DNA from 4 places in the Carboxylicivirga longa genome. Region 1 is predicted to be linked to each of the others. Evidence: riboswitches for the same ligand, from Rfam matches in the RefSeq annotation. Region 1 holds a riboswitch; each other region holds the start of a gene.
What was found. A riboswitch is a leader RNA that binds a small molecule or an ion and turns the genes downstream of it on or off. The one in region 1 is predicted to bind cobalamin.

Region 1 (4,008 bases):
AGGATGGTGTTATCGCGCAAGGCCTGTGCGAAAAATACGATGAGCATAAGAATAAAGAAAGCACCCACAAAGGCAGCCGTTACCACGGTAAGGTGACCGTAAATACCATAACCACTAATGCTAACCCCCAGCATATTACCGGCCAACAGCACAACAATGGCCACACCCAATCCGGCACCACTGCTGATACCCAGGATAGAGGGACCAGCCAGCGGGTTACGAAACAGGGTTTGCATCTGTAAACCGCCCACCGCCAGTCCGGCGCCGGCCAATACCGCGGTAATGGCCTGTGGCAGGCGTGATTTAAGTATAATAGAAGTATAGGCCGTACGTGTTGCTTCCCCACCCCCCAGCACACTCATCATTTCTTTGTAAGGGATGGACACTGAGCCCAATCCAATATTCATCAGAAACAAAAGTATGAGGAGTACGGCTAAGAGCACAAATCCCATGATCCACTTTATTCGATGCTCTTCCATATTTACTCTTCTGTCAAATGGTGAAAATAGCGGGGACGATAATTTTTCAACAAGCCGGGGTGAAGCGCATGCACCAGATCGCTTAATACGAAATGCGGCTGCAACAAACCTTCTTCGAAATAACCCGAATATGCAGCATTGGTAATGACGATCTGTTGTTTTTTATAGGCATCGAAATCAATGTATCGCTCATCCATCTTTTTTATCTCCTCATAAGTCACCTCATCGGGATAATTCATTATCATCACCCAATAATCGGTATGCTCGGCCCTGGTAATAATAGTTTCATAATCGAGGGTTAAGGATCCTGTTCCCACAGTATTACTGTAAATATAGTTGCTGCCTGCATCCTTGAAGAAGTTAGCCATGTAACTCTCTCCTGCCGGCGAATACCAGGCTCCCTGATAAAGGTGACCGGTAAATACTGAGGGCTTATTTTTTACCTTCTGTGCCAAGTCCTTAACGGACTGATACTCCTTTTCAATTGCATTAAAGAGCTGACGTGCAGTCTTTCCTTCCCCCAGCAATTCGCCCATCAGCACCAGCCATTCGGCACGTCCCAAAGGGGTGTGCTCCAGGTAATCAGCGTTGGTAATTATGGGAATTCCGGCACTTTTAACAGCGGCAAAATGATTGTCTTTAAAAGGCGACACCATCAAAAAATCCGGCTCCAGATCCACCATCACCTCCACATCGGGCGACATGGACATGCCCACATTACGGATGCTACCGTCCTTAATGGCGGATTGGATATATTCATCGGCAATGTATCGGGGCTCGGCTACCCCACAAATACTTTGTTTCTTATTGAGCTTATCAGCATAGTTCACCATGGTGGATGACAGCGCAATCCAGCGTGTTGCCGGGTAAGGCAGCACGTAAGTGTGGGTTTTGCTCAAGGATGGTTTAAGCTGTGCATCGGCTACGAGCGCCAGGGTCTCCTGCCGGGTTGTATCGCCCCAGGGATCGTTCATAACAATCTGTCGATATCCCTTGAAATAGTTAATGTGAAAGCCCTTGGCATATTTAGGATAGTAGGTACTATCGGCCTGGGCGGCTTGCGATGCTGTTTGCCCCTTGCGTGGCGCGTGTGTGCAGGCACTCATCAATGCGCCTACGAGTAATAATGTTGTCGTCAGTTTTATCATTTCTTTATCTCCCGAAAGATTTATGAATATTCGTGTCACCCAAACAGGTCTTCCGGCTCTCCTTCATCACCTTTCCTTCCCATCCACCATAGGCGGACAGTGGTTTCATTAAGCTGATGCTCCCTTATCGGGCATGGATTACGGCTGCGGGAACAGCTCAGGTATTTCACCTGATTCCCTTTTTAAGCAACCCTGCAAAAGTAGCGTTTTATATCGGATTGATAAACTAATGCGATGCTTTTGTAACGGCAGACACCTTTAACAACAACCTCCCTACTACGGGGCACATTATGGTGTGCAAACAGTAACAATGAAATAGATAAGAAAGTAAACCTGATGAAGCGTTCAAAGTTATAGGAATCGATTCTCTTTCGTAAGATGCTTATAAAGAACCGTTCCATAAACAAACGAGGATGCCTTCGCATTGAAAGGCACCCTCGTGAAATAGTAAAGTACACTGCCTCCGCTTAAAGGACTGCCGTGTTCAGTTTTTTATCGACCAACAAGCCGTTTTGCATTTCAAGATTGAATTTAAAGGCTTTTTTGGCTTTAAAGCGAATGATCAGAATGCTGCCCTCTCCCTCAAGAGTAGCCTGATCGCCCCGGTTTACAAAAGTGGGGTATAAAACACGATTGCCACCCGTATGCAAACGATTATAAGTCAGGTTCTCCATGGCCTTGGTATTTACAGGCTCCACATTAATGTATTCCAGCATCTTTCCGTCGTAAGGCAGGGCAAAGCTAAATGCATTAACGCCCTGCAGGCCATGACCGCTTACCGTCAACTCCACTGTTTCGCCTGCCTTATAGGAAGTTTTAGCAGCACGCAAGGTGAGTTTTCCGGTCAGCGCCTTGTGCTCAGCATTACTTACGCCTCCCTCAAGCTGGGTGCTTACATTGGAGATATCATAGGCATCGATCAGTCCGTTTTTATTAACATCACCCCGGCTAACATAGCCAAAGTCACTATCGCCCTTACGCAGACCGGTGTAGTTCATGTAGGAAGTCAAGTCGTTGGCATCGATCACTCCATCGTTATTGATATCACCGGGCAGGTAGCTTTCGCTGCCCGGCACCTTAAACACGTAGATCTGACGACCCGATCCGAAGTTACCCACGGCCTTGTCCACCTCCATCTTAATGTAACGGGTTACCGGCTGATCTTTCAACAAGAAGGTTTTCACTTCATTATCTCCTTTCCAGGTGAAGGTGCCGGCCTCTGTCCAATGCGTCTTGTCATCGCTGTAATAAAAACGGCCACTCTGAACCACACCATTACGACCGCTCAGGCGAGGCAGGTAAACAATTTTCTCCACCTGACTGATGGATTTAAGATCCATCACAATTTCAAAAGGAATAGAATTATCACCGTAAGCCGTGTGCATCATGGAGTTCTCATCGAAATCGAAGAGGCGATGCAATCCATGACCGCCCTGCATACGCGCTGTACTCCCGGCTTCAATGCCCTTAATGGCAAACTGCAAGGGATCGGCCTTGGTAGTAGCCGTAAAACTGGTCCATGCACTTTGTCCTTCCTTATTAAGCGCGCGACCTTTGAAGCTGTAGGTAGTTTCCGGCTTAAGGTTATCGAACAAAAGTTTGGTATCCCGAATATTAGTATAGGTCATGCCCTCAAACTGCAACTCATAATAATCGGCGTTAACCACCTCATCCCAACTTGGCATTAAGGTGTATGCCGTGGCATTGGTATCGGCCACACAGGCGTTGTTCATGCTTATTAAGCCACCTTCCTGCTGCAATAAATGATTATCAGGCTGATAAGCAAAGCCGCGCAGCTGAAGACGAATATCGTTTTGGCTAACATCGCACGCTGCCATCTTCACCATCAACTGAGGGTTCTTTGTCATCTTCACCGCTTCGAAGGCACTACCCGCTGTAGGGAAGCGATTCAGATCGGGCGCGGCATTGTAATAATACACATTGCTGCCGGCCTCAAAATCAGCCAGCGACTGAACGGCCTGAAGCTTTACCTTCTTACCCTTCACCCGTGCAACGATCTTAGATGGCTGTGCCGTTACATTAATACGGAATTCGGTTGCCTTATCTTTTACAAAACCCTGATAATGACCCTTGGTCGGTGCTATTACCACATTTACTCTGTCATCCTCCTGCACGCACTCAATACGAGTCGTTACAAAGTGATTTTGCAAATAATCGGTGGTGGTACCATCATCGTCGTACTCCACAAAAGAAGAAGTTCTGTAAGGATAAATCTCGTAGATACGCTTCTTTTGGTTAATCTCACTCAGGTTGTTATTAGGATTTACCATGGGAATGATAGCACCGCGCTTCACCAGCACCGGTAACTTCCAGATGGGTGCCTCAAAATGGTTGAGGATGCAATCGCCTTCATATACTTC
Region 2 (4,008 bases), 120 kb from region 1:
CGATGAAAACATGCGTATCATTGGCAGCCATTGACTGCGGCATTTTCCCTAGGGGCAATCCATTCACCTCTTCAAAATAGTTGTTGGTTACTTCATTGTTCTCATCAATGATTGAGATGGAACCATTGTCATTTCCTTCGTTAAGCACATAAATACTGCTTACTTTCGGAGTCACTACATCATCATCATCTGAACAGGCAGAAAAAAACATTACTGCCATCAGGAAAAATGGTAAAAGTCTCAAAACCTTTTTCATCATGTATAAAATTTAGAAAATAAAATTTACAGTCAAATAATATGCCCTGCCCGGCATTGGGTAAGCCCATACCAATTGATAAGACGTATCGAAAATATTTTCGACGCGAGCCATTAACCCAATATCAATTACGGCTCGGTCTATGGTATAAGCGGTGTTTACATCAACCAGCGCGTAGGCTTCTACTTCTCGTCCTTCCCACGTATTACATTGGGAACGAGAATACAACATGGCACCCACATTCCATTGAGAAGCAATAAAATCAGAAATAAACTTAAAAGTGTGCTTGGGTCGATAACCAAGCGTTTCTTTATAGCCAGCACTTTCTGAGTTATTATCATAGGCGTCGTTGTATCCGTATATGATCCTATTCCTTACTTGGTGATTTCCGATCTGCAAACGATGGCTTGCGCTGACATCAAAACCTTGTGAAATGATAGCGTTTGTATTAATCGGCATCCACAGACCATTGCTGCTCGGTTTCCAGGCGATTGATTCATTGTTGCTTGCCCGATAAAAGGCTAAATCCGCACCAATACTACCCCAGTTGGTCTTCTGCTCAAACATTTCAAATCCCACCTCATAATTAAAGCCTTCTTCCGGTTTCAGTGACAGATTACCCCCCGGCTTCCAATAACGATCATTAAAGGTAGGGCGACGAAAATGGGTTGCCACCTTTCCTCGAGCAGCCAGCCATTGCGGAGAAATTATAATTTTACCACTTAGTGAAAACATGAGGGGTGGATTGGGTAGACTGTTCTCAATTATTTCATATTCTGCTATTTCTCCATTTTCATAAATTGGCTGTTTAACCTCATCAGATTCTGAGCTACACCAGTCTTTACCAACGGTCGCAATAAAGACACCAATCTCGGGCGAATACTTGATTGCGGCATTCAGCCGTCCTTCATGTTCCACAATATTGCTGGCATAATTAGCAGTGATGGCCTTTAAATAACTATAGCGACCATTTACATCAACACTCAAATTATCATTGACATACCAACGTGTACTTAGATCGGCAAACCAAGACTTGGCAGCTATTTCTGAGAAAATTTTGAAAGACTCACTATCGGCATTATCCTTATCGGTATAACGGATAAAATCGTAAATATATGCAGCCTTGCCCTCTAGTCGGAAATTACGTATTAACCTTTTCCAACCTACATATAGTTTAAGGGTTGAATCTTTTTGAGTTTGATGACTAATGGGAGCCCCAACACCCATCAATCCTGGTAACTCTTTTTCTTTGACCTGGTACCAGGCACCAAAATCAAATAGGTTTTTACCGGCTTGCCAATACAAGCTATGCAGCGTACCAAACACCTCACTCCTGTTATGCTGTGAAGTTTCTGTAGGTTGGCCATGATCGAAGTCATCAATGTAATTAAAGTTGTTCTTTGCATCCTGATAAAAGACTTGCCCCGCATAGGATAATGTACGATTGGATGCTTGTACCCGAAGATTTCCTTTGTAACTAGATAACCATTTAAAATCGCCCTTACTGGTGGTACTTGAATTCATCTCCCTAGCATAGGAATGGTCTAAATAACTTCCCAACTCGTTGGAAACCGATATTTTTAGGCCTTCTTGCCAACGTGGCTGATTCGAAAGCTCAATAACACCCCCCATGGTGCCACTCCCATAAAGTGAACCTGCTGCGCCATAGGTAAGCCTTACATCGTTAAAACCGCCAGCCGATATCGTTGATAAATCGCTGGCACCTGTCGTAAGCGAATTCAAGGGTAATCCATTCCAGGTTACCAATGTTTGGTTAGATGCTGCCCCGCGAATACTAGCTGTTGTTAAAGCACCAGCGCCACCATTGGATTGAATATTAATTAAGGAAGTTTTTTGCAAGAGCGCACCGATATCTTGCGCAGCATATCGCTGAATAGCAAGGATATCCACTTGCTCAACTTTGTCGGTTACGGCAAAATGTTTTAAACGCGAAGCTGTAATTTCCACCTCTTGTACTTTAACCGAATCGCGCACTTCGTCATCGGCCAGTAACGGCAACGACCAAACAAAAAACCATAGTAACAGTTGACACCTCATCTCACACATTCAGCTTGTTAACACTGCTCTGACAAAAGGAAAAGAAGCGGCAATACACCAAGGTAGTATCGTCCTGCATTTATTCCGAATGGCACGAACAATTGAATAATCTTTGGCAGGTCTTCTGACTTATTCCCTGCAATCGCCTTCCCATCATTTTTTTTGACAGTGGCCTTGTTGATTGCAGTTGATGGTTTACTATTACCCATCGGAAATCACAGCAGCGGAAACTGTTGCCGAATTCCTGTCTACTGACAGGTCACGGCATTCCCATTTTCATCATATAACACCGGTAGGTGCCTTATGAACCAAATCGCAACAAAGGTAAGTGATTTGTTAAAGCAGAAAGCAATATTAGGTAAAAAAAGATATCAAAAACCACATATTGGATTAGTGACAACACTCAACTTCCTGTGTTTTATCACTAAAAGCCGGGCTAATATTTGGAATACCCAGATTCATGCCACGCAGGATGAATAAGATGCCCAGCAGGATGATAAAAACGGGTATGGTACGCCGCAATCGGTGTAAAAAGCGACTTTTGATAATATTGGCAAAATACGCCACGGCAAACATCAGCGGCAGTGTACCCAGCCCAAAGGCCACCATAAATAATATACTATCGCTTATCGAAGCCGAGGTAAGGGCTCGTGATATGGCCACATAAACCAGTCCGCAGGGTAGAAATCCATTTAATACACCAATTACCAGCAGGTTGCTTAAGCGTTTGCGATTGAGGGAGGCGCCAATTTTGTTTTTAAGCTTGGTATAGATGGTTGACGACAGCTTATTTCCTGATTTGGGCATCTTAATCACCCCCGGCAATATCACCGACAGGATCATGATCACACCACAGGCGATAGATACCCACTGTTGAATACCGGAAAGCTTAAGTCCGGCCCCTAAAATGCCGAAGATAAGTCCCAAAAGGCCGTAGGTGAAAGCACGGCCAACATTATAAAGTAGCGCTCCTACAACCTTTCGCAGAGCCGTGTTGACAGGCAAAGGCAAGGCCAGGGCTAAAGGGCCACACATACCTACACAATGCAGGCTTCCCAAAAATCCGAAAATAAAACCTTCCAATATGTACATAATGCTTAATCGATATATAAGACTTGCCTGGTGAGATAAGGCTGCCCATTGGCCTGCCATTCTATAATTACTTCGTACTTACCCTTTTTAAAGGCTTCAAGCGGCAAAAGCATGCGATAAGCCTCGTTGAGCTTCACAGGCATTTCAATGTCCAGGCTCTTATCCGATGGACGGTATAAATGCACACTCCCTTTGATATCATCTGCATCGGCGATATTATCAGGAAAGGTGATCAGCACGCCACCCTTCTGCTCTACTGTCACCTTTTTCGCCAAGGCCTTGTAATTTTTTATCTTGCTTATCTGATCTTCATATTTCAACTCCTTCGGGTAGTAGTCGTCTGTTACCATATCAATGCGCTGGCGTGTCGTGATAAACATCAGGCTAAGTAACCCCAGCACTCCAGCCACAATAACGACTACAATTCCATGTCCCCAGTTAAATTTCATGGTCTGTTCTTTTTAATTACGCTTATTATTGATTCTATTGGGCCCCACAAAGGTGGTATGAATGGTTTCGATCAACTCATTACCATTGTATACCCCCAGTACCACCCCGGTACTGCTACCCTCCAGTTCTTCTTCATGCAATTTAATCAGGAA
Region 3 (4,008 bases), on a different contig from region 1:
CATTTTTATTCGCTTTTACGGGCGATAATTCACGGATTAACGCAGGTGTATATTGGGCAGCCAATACTTCAACCTCCTTATCCATTAATGATTGTAGCTGATCATTAGCGGCAGCCACCTTCACATCAGTAACAAAACCTCCTAATATCAAATCGGGAAGTTTTGCCCTTAACGGCTCTTCAATTTTAATTAGCATGCAATGGAATTAAGCCTGCAAAATAAGTAAAAAAATATATTACTTTGGGGCCAAAAGTAAAGCCAATGCAAGTCCTCGATGATATAAAAGCGGTGTTTTTTGATATGGATGGTGTTTTGTTTGACTCCATGCCTAGTCATGAATACACGTGGATCCATTCACTTAAAAAATACGGCATCAATTTTCCGCCAGAAGAGGCATATATGAATGAAGGACGAACCGGCTATGCAACCATCAGAATCGCTTTTGAAAAGTACCTTCACCGATTACCCACCCGGGATGAAGAGGAAGCTGTTTATACTTTAAAGACGGAACTTATGGCAAAACGCCCTAAAGCTCCGGTGTTACCCATGATGCAAGAACTGATTGAGTTTCTGAGAAAAAATGGGGTTCAGGTCTTTGTGGTAACCGGATCCAGGCAACCCTCGCTCGTTGATAAATTAAATGCCCAATTTAAGGTGGAGGCGAGCAACATTATCAGTGGTGCAGATGTAAAACAGGGCAAACCCCACCCTGAACCTTACCTGATCGCCTGGCAACGCAGTGGACTGAGCAAAGACCAATGCCTTGTAGTGGAAAACGCACCTATGGGCGTTGAATCGGCCAAGGCGGCTGGCTTACGCTGCCTTGCTGTTAACACGGGTAAACTGCCGGATGACGTCTTAATCAGTGCAGGTGCTGATTCTTTATTTGAAAACACAACAGCTCTGTACAAGGCTTTTATATCTCACTAAATCATTTAATCAGTAAAATACGAGGCTAATTGTGAAATCAAAAACAATTGTTGCCTGTGCATAATGAGCACGCAAATAAAGGAATTTTACTACTTTTGCCGCTCGTTCATTCAAATTTTTGTCATTAAGACACCCCGTAACAAGGGTTTAATAGGGAACCATGTGTAAATCATGGGCTGACGCGCAACTGTGATCTCGTGCCGTATAGACGGTATGTACTTTTAGCGGATTAACCACTGACTGCATATGACAGTTGGGAAGGTGTTAAGAGTCGGGAAAGCCAGGAGACCTGTCTTTAATATTTGAATGATATTTGCTTTCGCGACACAAAGCAGGTATCGGATCTTAATTCTATCCCTGCATTTATAGCGTCTGCGACAGCACATTTTTATTTTTCCACGAACTCTGTTTACACAGATTTTCGTGCTGTTTTTTGTTTAATAAACAACTTAAAGCCTTCAATCGTTACTTTGCCAGTTTGGCCTGGTAACAGAAGCATATCAATACATTAACTAACAAATACTGAAATAATCATGGAGGAAAACAGAAAGGCTTACAAAGTTTTTCATGAGCGGAAAGATAAGCTGAATGATCAATACACAGGTGATTATTATAAGAAACAACACGATAAGGGCAAGCTAACAGCCCGCGAGCGTATCGACTTTTTATTCGACGAGGGCAGCTTTCACGAGATAGGCGCCTTGATCAAACCCGATAAAGAAGCCAAAAATTATGGCGATGGTGTAATCTGTGGCTACGGCACCATCAACGGCCGTAAAGTAATGGTGTACGCCCAGGATTTTAATATTATGGGAGGCTCCCTGGGGCTTGTTCATGCGCAAAAAATTCAGAAAGTGCAGGAACTGGCGGCCAATATGGGGCATCCTGTCATCGGACTCATCGATTCGGGTGGTGCACGCATACAGGAAGGGGTAGCCAGTTTGGCCGGTTATGCCGGTATTTTTCGTAATAACGTAAAAGCCTCGGGCATTGTGCCGCAGATATCTGTTATACTCGGCCCTGCTGCCGGCGGTGCTGTCTATTCACCGGCTCTCACCGACTTCCGTTTTATGGTAAAACACACCTCGCACATGTTTGTTACCGGCCCACAGGTGGTAAAAGAAGTATTGAACGAGGACATTACCTTTGAAGACCTGGGCGGTGCCGAAGTACATGGCTCTGCTTCGGGCGTAACCGATTTTGTGTATAACGATGAGGAACATTGCCTGCTGGGCGTGAAGAAGCTCCTGTCGTACCTTCCTTCTAACCACCTGGAGCAGCCTCCCGTATTAAACTGGGATGACATCACGCCGCGCAACAGCGAAAACATCTCCTACATATTGCCCGAGGACTCAGGCAAGCCCTACGATATGATTGATATTATCGAGCGCATTGTGGATGTGGATTCCTTTTTTGAAGTGGCAGAAGGACACGCGCAGAATATCATTACCGGCTTCGCCCGCCTGGATCGAAAAGTTATAGGAATCATCGCCAATCAACCAAAAGTAATGGCGGGTACACTGGATATCAATGCATCGCGCAAAGCCGCCCGTTTTGTGCGTTTTTGCGATGCCTTTAATATTCCGGTGCTGGTACTGGAAGATGTGCCGGGCTTTATGCCGGGTAAAAACCAGGAGCACAATGCCATTATTATGCACGGTGCTAAACTACTGTATGCTTTTGCCGAAGCCACCGTACCCAAAATTACAGTAATCATTAGAAAAGCCTATGGTGGCGCCTACATTGTGATGAACAGTAAAAACATGGGCGGTGATATGAATTATGCCTGGCCATCGGCTGAAATTGCGGTGATGGGACCCGAGGGCGCCATAAAAATACTGAATCGCAAAGAGCTGAGCGAGGCAAACGATCCTGATGAACTTAAGCGTCAGCTGGTGGATGATTATAAAAACAACATTGCCAATCCATTTATCGCGGAAGAAAAAGGCTATGTTGACGAGGTGATAGAACCCGCAAAAACACGTGAGGTATTGATCTCTGCTTTCTCACTACTAGAAAACAAGTTCGAACAGAAATCTCCGCGTAAACACGGAAATATTCCAATGTAAAAAACTGAATAATGATTAAATCGATATTAATAGCCAATCGCGGAGAGATTGCCATCCGCATTGCTCAAACGGCCCGCAAAATGGGTATCCGTTCATATATGTTCCTAACCCATCAGGAGCCCAATGCCCACTATTTATCCTTTGCCGACGAACTGATAGATGTATCGGGCGACACCTTTACCAATATTTTTCTAAGCGTTGAAAAGATTGTAGATGCCGCCGTTGAAAATAAAGTTGATGCCATACATCCGGGCTATGGCTTCCTGTCTGAAAATCCATTCCTGCCCAAAGAATGCGAGACACGAGGCATCATCTTTATTGGGCCATCGCATCAGCACATCGAGAAGATGGGCAATAAAGGTGTGGCACGACAAACCGCCAAATCATGCGGAATACCCGTTCCGGAAGGCAGTAAAGGACTCATCAATACCGAGGAAGAAGCCCTTGAGGTGGTGGCCAATATTGGTTATCCGGTAATGGTGAAGGCCGTGGCCGGTGGCGGCGGTAAAGGCATGCGTGTGGTTGAAAATGAAGAGATGCTGCCCAAGATGCTGCGGGCTGCCATGAACGAAGCGCGCTCAGTATTTGGCAATGGCGCCGTTTTTATTGAGAAATACATTGCCCGTCCACGGCATATCGAGGTGCAGGTACTGGCCGATAAACACGGCAATGTAATTCATCTTTTCGAGCGCGAGTGCAGCATACAGCGAAAGCACCAGAAATTAATGGAAGAAGCTCCCTCGCCTGCACTAACTCCCGAGCTTCGCGACACCATCTGCACCCATGCAGTGAATCTATGCAAACAAACGGGCTACTTTAATGCCGGCACCGTGGAATTTCTCCTGGATGTGGATAACAATGTTTATTTTATGGAGATGAATACGCGCATACAGGTGGAGCATCCGGTTACCGAAGCCATTACAGGCGTTGACATTGTAGAGCAGCAGATCATCATAGCCAGCGGAGAGGCGCTGACCATAAAACAAGATGACATTCAGATAAAAGGAAG
Region 4 (4,008 bases), on a different contig from region 1:
AACAGTAAACTACCTGACGGATGACGGTAAAATGGTTTATCGGGCCTATCGCCAGGAAAATACGAATAAAACGCTGGGTACTACAACACAATACGGCACAGCTTATGGCGATAATATCTATTTTATGTCCAAACAAGGTCAACGCCTCGTTGTGGCTGATGCAGCAACCTTAAAAGAGCAAGCGACCGTTCCTAACTTCGGAGTCGATCCTGATGGACGAGCCTTTGTGGGTGTTACTCCGGAGAAGGGTTATATAGGCACAAGCAACGGTATTTACTTGTTCGATATTCCCACATTAGGGGTAGGTAATCAAATCGATGCAACAAACGGCGAAGTCGGCAATATGCTGCGTGCCGGCAACTATGTATTTGCGGTTAAAAAAGATGCAGTTTGCGTGATTAACGCCAATACAGATGCTTTAGAACAGACTATTTCAGGCGCATCTTACAGCGGTGTAGTACAGGCCTTTGATGGAATGGTATATATTGGGGCAGGCACAAAGTTGCTAAAAGTGAATCCTTATACCTTAACACAGGAAGAAATAATATTACCTGCCGGCATTGAGGTGCCTTCGTCATTTGGCTTTGCATGGAATGCCAACAGCTTCTGTGCCAGTGCTACCGAAAATGCCTTGTTCTGGGCTAAACCCGGAGGGTGGTCAGGAAGCAACACGATTTACAAATACATCATTGGAGATGAAACTTCATTAAGCGCACCGTTTATTAGCTTAGAAGAAGGGATGGAACTTTATGGAGCGGGACTCCGCGTTCATCAGTCAACAAACCAAATATATGTTACCGGTGTTAAAAGTGGCTGGGGGCAAAACAGCATGACCAATACTTTATATGTATTCGATGGCACCGACGGATCAGAGGTTTCACGCACCGAACTGGAGCCCTACTACTGGTTCCCTGCCATGCCCCTATTCCCCGATGCACATGCGCCGGTGTTTAACCTGACTGATATGGATATAAAAGCTGGCGATGCCCCCACTAAATTACTATTGACCAATCTGGTATCGGACACCGATAACAATGATGCATCTATTCTGGTGAGTGTTATTGGAAATAGTGATAATACGGTAGCTATTGCGACAGTAGAGGGCAATCAGTTAGTTTTAACGCCCGGCAGCAAAGCAGGCAGCACACAAATTACGCTAAAGGCCACTTCTAACGGCAAAACAGTAACGGAAAGCTTTACGGTAACTGTATCACCGGCCACAGCCATTGAAGAGTCGACATTACAGCAGGTCAAGATTTATCCAAACCCCTGCAATGGTATTTTCCGCATTGACGAGCAGCAAAATACAACCCTTGATGTGCAAGTGTATAACATCACCGGCCGCCTCGTGTATGCCAATACACAATACAGAAGCACGAACGCAATTGACCTGAGCCAACATGGACGTGGGCAATATATTGTAAAAATCATTAATGATCAGTCCGTAACCACACGTGCCATCATTGTGCGATAAAGCAGTTTAATGCATAAATAAGGATATTACTGCCATAAAATATCCGTTTGTTTTTCAACCCGGATCCTGGTTTCAGGAGTCCGGGTTTTTTATGGCCTGACACCCCCATCCCCGTCTAGCGGCGTTACCCATCCCTAAAATGGGGAAGAAGGTTTTACATATTCAAGGCTAAAGCTAGAACTTCCCAATAACAGTCTAACAAACAAACTCCATGCTTGCTTCACTCTTCCCTTTTTTGCCCAAGCAAAAGGGGAAGTGTCGTGCCGAAGGCGCGGGGATGGGGAGCACGTATTTTATATACTATACAGCTCTGTTCATATAAAACTTAAGATCAGATGATACATTACTCCGCGCCCCCAATCTTAATTTCAGCTTACTTTATTTTTCGAAAAAAAGCGCTGAGTATTCAAAATAAATAATACTTTTGCGCTCTGTTTGGTTTCATTAACGGAATATATCCGTTACGAATTAAAAGGGAATGCCGTGAGAATCGGCAACAGTTCCCGCTGCTGTAAGTTCCGACCCTTATGGGTCTGTGGCTTTTAATGAAACACCACTGTTAAGCTCATCTTAACGGGAAGGTATTAAAAGTCGGAATAAGTCAGAAGACCTGCCAACAAGTACATAATTTTTAAACTTTCGGGGATTAAAGTTTAGAGATAGAGCAGCTCTTCCAAGGGCTTGTTTTACTCTTCTTCGTGTCTTTTCCTGAAAGTAGTAATATTTAGGAAAGACAAATGACAAACAGAAAATCATTTTCCTTATTACTGCTTTACCTGTGCCTGCCTTTGTGTATTAATGCGCAAAGTAAGCTGGACAGCATGCAGCATATTCTGGAAGTAGAAATCGCAGCACCGCGTAACAGTACTAAAGCCATCATTCCGGCACAGCAGCTGCAGGGTAAGCAGCTGAAAGCCCTCAACAGCCTGTCGGTGGCCGATGCCATCCGCTATTTTGCCGGCGTGCAGATAAAGGATTACGGCGGCATTGGCGGATTGAAAACCGTGAATGTGCGCAGCCTGGGTACCAACCACATGGGGGTATTCTACGATGGCATTCAGCTGGGCAATGCACAAAACGGACAGATCGACCTCGGTAAGTTTTCAATGGATAACATCGAGAGCATTTCCCTTTACAACGGACAGAAGAGCGATATCTTTCAGCCGGCACGTGACTACGGCTCTTCAGGCTCCATCTATCTAAAATTCAGACGGCCGCAATTTTCAGCGGATGAGAAGGAACACGTGAAAGTCACCTTTCGCACAGGTTCGTTCCATCTGGCCAATCCCTCAGTGCTTTACGAGCGTAAGATAAACGATAAGGTAAACGCCTCCTTCAATACCGAGTATATCTACTCATCAGGTAAATACAAGTTTCGCTACAAAAGGGTATTGCCCGGCAGTAGCGAGGTTGCCTACGATACCACAGCCACGCGTGAAAACGGCGACATCCATGCCCTGCGTCTCGAAGGTGGTTTGTACGGCCGCATGGACGACGGCCATTGGGAGCTAAAGGCCTATTACTACGATTCGGAGCGGGGTATTCCCGGTGCCATTGTCAATAACCGCTGGATGAATGCCCAGCGTCAGTGGGACAGCAGCTTTTTTGTACAGGGCGGCTGGCGCAAAAGAATCAGCGAGCGCTACGACCTGATGCTAAAGTTGAAGTATGCCAATGATAAGATGCGCTACCTCAACCCCGACACCACCCTGATGTACATCGATAACACCTTCCGGCAGCAGGAAAGCTATATTTCGCTGGCGCAAAAATACGCGCTGACCAACTGGTGGGAGCTATCTCTCTCGGCTGATATGCAGTGGAATTGGCTGCAATCGAATCAGCAGGGCACCGCCTACCCCACCCGACGATCCACCCTTGTAGCCCTGGCTACGGCGCTCAACCTGGAGGCGTTTAAGGCACAAGCCAGCCTATTGGGTACTTTTATCAATGAGCATATTGGTGATGATGCACAGGGAACCGCTGCCGCACCCAACAAGGAAGAGCTTACGCCGGCCATCTTTGTGTCGTACAAGCCGCTGCCCCATCACAACCTGACGCTCCGGGCCTTTTACAAGCATATCTTCCGCATGCCTACTTTCAATGATTTGTACTACACTGACATTGGTAATATCAAGTTGGAGCCGGAGTTCACCCATCAGTATAACCTGGGGTTTAAATACATCGAAAACCCGGGCAGGGATATTCTTAAGCAGTGGAATGTGCAGGTGGATGCCTACTATAATGAAGTAACTAACAAAATTGTGGCCGTGCCCAAAGGAAGCGGTATGTACCGCTGGATGATGATGAACCTGGGCAAGGTAGAGATACGCGGACTGGATGCTGTGGCAGCCACCACGCTTCAGCTGCCCCACGAGGTACTGCTCAACCTGAAAGGCACCTACACCTATCAGAAGGCACAGGATTTTACGCATCGTCGCAACCCGGAGCTGGAGGAAACAACCTGGGGAGGGCAAATTCCTTATATACCCTGGCACAGCGGTTCCTTTATTGCTGCAGCCACCTATCGTAGCTGG

Region 2: another riboswitch for cobalamin. It lies ahead of ACRD7A_RS04520 (TonB-dependent receptor plug domain-containing protein); the one in region 1 lies ahead of ACRD7A_RS04945 (ABC transporter substrate-binding protein).
Region 3: another riboswitch for cobalamin. It lies ahead of ACRD7A_RS00215 (acyl-CoA carboxylase subunit beta); the one in region 1 lies ahead of ACRD7A_RS04945 (ABC transporter substrate-binding protein).
Region 4: another riboswitch for cobalamin. It lies ahead of ACRD7A_RS13870 (TonB-dependent receptor); the one in region 1 lies ahead of ACRD7A_RS04945 (ABC transporter substrate-binding protein).

The regions. Positions count from the first base shown of each region.
Region 1 covers NZ_JBNGOZ010000004.1:137,546-141,553, reverse strand. Annotated here, with positions in the region: gene ACRD7A_RS04950 (iron chelate uptake ABC transporter family permease subunit) at 1-479, opposite strand, end outside; gene ACRD7A_RS04945 (ABC transporter substrate-binding protein) at 482-1,627, opposite strand; cobalamin riboswitch at 1,653-1,854, opposite strand; gene ACRD7A_RS04940 (TIM-barrel domain-containing protein) at 2,095-4,008, opposite strand, start outside.
Region 2 covers NZ_JBNGOZ010000004.1:15,148-19,155, reverse strand. Annotated here, with positions in the region: gene ACRD7A_RS04525 (YncE family protein) at 1-259, opposite strand, end outside; gene ACRD7A_RS04520 (TonB-dependent receptor plug domain-containing protein) at 269-2,314, opposite strand; cobalamin riboswitch at 2,412-2,642, opposite strand; gene ACRD7A_RS04515 (sulfite exporter TauE/SafE family protein) at 2,705-3,406, opposite strand; gene ACRD7A_RS04510 (FixH family protein) at 3,412-3,855, opposite strand; gene ccoG (cytochrome c oxidase accessory protein CcoG) at 3,868-4,008, opposite strand, start outside.
Region 3 covers NZ_JBNGOZ010000001.1:49,943-53,950, reverse strand. Annotated here, with positions in the region: gene ACRD7A_RS00225 (B3/B4 domain-containing protein) at 1-196, opposite strand, end outside; gene ACRD7A_RS00220 (HAD family hydrolase) at 262-930, shown strand; cobalamin riboswitch at 1,041-1,241, shown strand; gene ACRD7A_RS00215 (acyl-CoA carboxylase subunit beta) at 1,464-2,999, shown strand; gene ACRD7A_RS00210 (acetyl-CoA carboxylase biotin carboxylase subunit) at 3,011-4,008, shown strand, end outside.
Region 4 covers NZ_JBNGOZ010000016.1:39,014-43,021, reverse strand. Annotated here, with positions in the region: gene ACRD7A_RS13875 (DUF5074 domain-containing protein) at 1-1,474, shown strand, start outside; cobalamin riboswitch at 1,894-2,106, shown strand; gene ACRD7A_RS13870 (TonB-dependent receptor) at 2,212-4,008, shown strand, end outside.